2 regions of the Pseudoalteromonas sp. MTN2-4 genome follow, and region 1 is predicted to be linked to the other one. Evidence: predicted binding sites of a transcription regulator. Region 1 holds the regulator's gene; the other holds the start of a gene.
What was found. The regulator sigma-54, encoded in region 1, starts transcription at its own class of promoters, with help from an activator protein. The targets are predictions, from matches to a motif close to GTTGGCACGNNNNTNGNNT.

Region 1 (2,209 bases):
GTATCAAAATTTAATGGCAATTTTAGAAACGCGTAAAGACCTCAATAAAGTACAAAGAGAACAAACCCTAGACGACCTATTAGATGAATTTAATATTCAACATATTCGGGACAGTCAGGGCATGGCTTTATCAGGTGGTGAGCGCCGCCGAGTTGAAATTGCTCGCGCTTTAGCCGCAAACCCCAAATTTATTCTTTTAGATGAGCCTTTTGCTGGCGTTGATCCGATTTCGGTGTTAGATATAAAGAAAATTGTTGAGCACTTAAAAAATCGCGGCATTGGAGTTCTCATTACAGATCATAATGTAAGAGAAACCCTTGATGTTTGTGAGAAAGCTTATATTGTTTCACATGGTGAATTAATCGCGTCAGGTACGCCTGAGTCAGTTTTAGCTGATCAAACCGTAAGAGACGTCTACCTAGGTGAACAATTCCGTCTATAGTTAAAACAAGACATAATCCAAATAACAAAAAGGATTGTTAGAAATACATGAGGCAATCGCTACAGCTGCGCATGGGGCAGCAACTAACCATGACACCACAATTGCAACAAGCAATTCGCTTACTGCAATTGAGCACACTAGATCTACAGCAAGAGATCCAAGAAGCGCTGGATAGCAACCCTTTACTCGAAGTAGATGAATCGGAAATAGAGCCGAGTGCTGATGGCAATGATTCAGACAAAGCGACCAAAGATACTGATTCTATCGAGCAACTCTCTAATTCTGCTGATGATGGTCACGGTGATGAACCGACAAGCGATTACGAGCTTGATAGCGATGCCGCACTAAGTAAAGACACAGTTAGTGACGATCTCGCCATGGATGTAACGTGGGACGAGTACATGAGTGCAGCACCAAGCACAAGTAGCGGCCCAATGCCTGAAGACGAAACCATTTATCAGGGCGAAACAACAGAAACATTACATGAATATTTAATGTGGCAATTAGAGCTCACTCCATTCAGCCCAACGGATAAAGCCATAGCTGTTGCCATTGTTGAAGCCGTTGATGATGCTGGTCTACTTACTGTCAGTACCGAAGAACTCCTAGAAAGTATTAATGAAGGTAATGACGAAGAGTTAATTGAACTCGACGAAGTTGAAGCTGTATTAAAGCGTATTCAACTTTTTGACCCTGTAGGTATTGCAGCTCGCTCATTACAAGAATGCTTATGTATTCAACTCAATCAGTTTGATGTAGATACGCCTTTCATTGCTGAAACAAAAATGGTGTTAAGCGAGCATATTGATCTATTGGCCAACCGTGATTACCGCACCATCATGAAAAAGACCAAGCTCAAAGAGCCTGAGTTAAAAGAAGTGATGACTCTCATTCACAGTCTTAACCCTAAACCTGCCGCCAGTATTATTCGTGAAGAATCTGAGTATGTTATTCCTGATGTGTCGGTGAAAAAAGTAAAAGGCCGCTGGGTTGTTGAGCTAAACCCTGAATGTATGCCTAAAATTAGGGTTAATGATCATTATGCAGCAATGTCACGCTCAGTAAAATCAAGCACTGACAGCCAATTCATTCGCTCTCACCTACAAGAAGCAAAATGGTTTATTAAGAGCTTAGAAAGCCGCAATGACACTTTAATGAAAGTTACCAATTGCATTGTGCAACAACAACAGGCATTCTTTGAACATGGACCTGAGGCAATGAAGCCTATGGTTTTGAATGATGTTGCTGAGATGGTCGAAATGCACGAGTCTACCATTTCTCGTGTCACCACTCAGAAGTACATGCATACGCCCCGTGGCATTTTTGAGTTGAAGTACTTTTTCTCAAGCCACGTAAGCACTGAAAACGGAGGTGAATGCTCATCGACTGCGATTAGAGCATTGATCAAAAAGCTAATTGCTGCAGAAAATACAGCTAAGCCATTGAGCGACAGCAAAATTGCAGATATATTGGCAGAACAGGGAATCAAAGTGGCACGTCGTACAATTGCAAAATACCGCGAGTCACTCTCTATTCCACCGTCAAATCAGCGTAAGAGCTTGATTTAAGACGTAAACCAAGAGAAGGAAAATGCTTATGCAACTAAATTTAACTGGTCGTCACGTAGAAATTACAGATTCATTAAGAGACTATGTAAACACGAAGTTTGCAAAGCTAGAAAGGCATTTTGATCACATTAATAACGTTCACGTGATCTTAGATGTTGAGAAGCTGGTACAAAAAGCCGAAGCTACCGTTCATTTAAAT
Region 2 (2,209 bases), on a different contig from region 1:
TTGGTGAACTGACTACATATCAGAATACGAACAAAGAGCAGGTACTTAATCACTGCAAAGATGCAAACATTGTCATATCGAATAAAGTGGTGCTAGATGCTAAGACCTTAGCTGAATTACCCCACCTAAAACTCATTTGTGTTGCTGCGACTGGCACTAATAACATTGATCTTGATGCAGCTAAAGAATTGGGCATTCGTGTTTGTAACGTCGCGGGTTATTCAACCCCATCAGTCGTGCAACATACTTTTACTCTGCTTGGCAACTTAATGACTAATATTCACCGCTACCAGCAAGATTGTGCGAATGGTCTTTGGCAACAAAGCAATATGTTTTGTCGCCTTGATTATCCGATCACTGAATTGTCGGGTAAAAACTTTGTGATTTTTGGCCACGGTAGCTTAGGACAAGCTGTTGGCAAAGTTGCCGAAGCATTTGGCGCACAGCTCATTATTGCTGAAAGACCAAACGCCACTGACATTCGTTCTGGTCGAACAGAGTTTACTGAAGCGTTAAAAATGGCCGATGTGTTATCTGTTCATTGTCCGCTTAATGATGAAACCCGAAACTTATTCAATAAAGAAACGCTAGCCCTGCTCAAACCCTCCAGCTTTGTGATCAATACCGCCAGAGGCGGTATAGTTGATGAAGCAGCTTTAGTTGAAATTCTGACAAATAAACAAATTGCAGGAGCTGGCTTTGATGTATTATCTGTTGAACCTGCACAAGCAAACAATCCCCTTGCCAATTATCAAGGTCACAATTTAATACTGACCCCACATACAGCTTGGGCGGCAAAAGAATCTATTGAACGACTAGTGAAAGAAATCGCAAATAATATTGTTAACTTTAACAATGGCAGAGCCCGTAATGTTGTTGTGTAATTCGCTAAAATTTGGTGAATAACCCTAAAATTTAGAAGGGTCAACACTTCAAAATCTGTATAAAAAACAACAGGCAATTGTAAAATAAAGACTTTTAAAGTTGGCAACAATATTGCTCTAATAAAAACAAATTATCTGAAACGAATTTTTTAAGGAAATCTACAATGAAAAAATTATTACTTGCTGCTGCGCTAAGTGCACCATTACTTTCAGGCTGTATTGTGGCTGTTTCTGATGATGGCGTTGAGCCAGGCTGGTCGTCGAATCACAGTGGTAGTAGCTGGAAGTATCAGCAAGAAGAAAATCGTAAAACAATTTCAAAATTAGACCTTGGCGCTGACTACAACCAAGTACTTGAGCAGCTTCCTACTCCTGACTTCACTGAGTTAGTGAAAAAAGATGAAGGTGTTTATAAAGTGATTTACATTGCAACAAACAGCAAACATTCTGACGGCAAAGTTACAAAAGACGAGTGCACGCCATTGGTGTTTAAGGATGAAAAGCTAATTGGTTTTGGCCAATCTGCACTACTACAAATTTTATAAGTATCTCATTAAGCCGTTAAATTGTTTTAACGGCTTAATATTGTAACCCTTTCTTGTTGCATATGTGACTTCACAAGCGCATCATCAGCAATCTTCAATACATCTTGATCACTACCATTAAAATCTCTATCTATGTGCACTATGCCAATACTAATACTGACATGAGCGCAAATCGGAGAGCTTTTATGAAGGATTTTCAACGCATCAATAACATCATGCATATGTTTTGCAAACTGTGAGATTTGCTCTTTATTTTTACCCTTTTGTAGCGCTGCAAATCGCACTCCATCATATCGAGCAACGAAACCATCATGTTTACGACTGCTCTCGCTCAAAGCTTGTGCGACTTTTATTAAACACTCATCACCCGCTGCATAACCATAGGTATCATTAAATTCTTTAAAATAATCTATATCAACTAAGAATAACGAAAAGGGCTCATGGCTTTGTGAACAACCTTGCCAATAACTCGCTAAGGTTTCGTCTAATAATCGACGATTGGGGATCTCTGTTAGGCCGTCAATTGCAGCCAGCTTTTCGAGCAAATCATTCTTTTGCTTAATCGCTAAGTGATTCTTGACCCTTGCTTTTACAATGACTGGACTAAACGGCTTTGTGATGTAGTCCATCGCGCCCATCTCAAGCCCTTTAGCTTCATCGTTGTAGCTGTTACTCGCAGAGATAATAATAAACGGAATAGAATAAGTACTCTGTTTTTCTTTTAGCTTTTCAAGCAAGTCATAGCCACTCATACCAGGCATGCGAATATCTGAAATAATT

Region 2: a site for sigma-54 is predicted at 984-1,002, ahead of ACGHEH_RS02605 (DUF3192 domain-containing protein). Genes of this name have one in related genera too.

Annotation. Positions count from the first base shown of each region.
Region 1 is NZ_BTGK01000009.1:81,272-83,480, reverse strand. Features, by position in the region: gene lptB (LPS export ABC transporter ATP-binding protein) at 1-442, shown strand, start outside; gene ACGHEH_RS17750 (RNA polymerase factor sigma-54) at 490-2,010, shown strand; gene hpf (ribosome hibernation promoting factor) at 2,039-2,209, shown strand, end outside.
Region 2 is NZ_BTGK01000001.1:559,579-561,787, forward strand. Features, by position in the region: gene ACGHEH_RS02600 (D-2-hydroxyacid dehydrogenase) at 1-884, shown strand, start outside; gene ACGHEH_RS02605 (DUF3192 domain-containing protein) at 1,049-1,429, shown strand; gene ACGHEH_RS02610 (diguanylate cyclase domain-containing protein) at 1,456-2,209, opposite strand, start outside.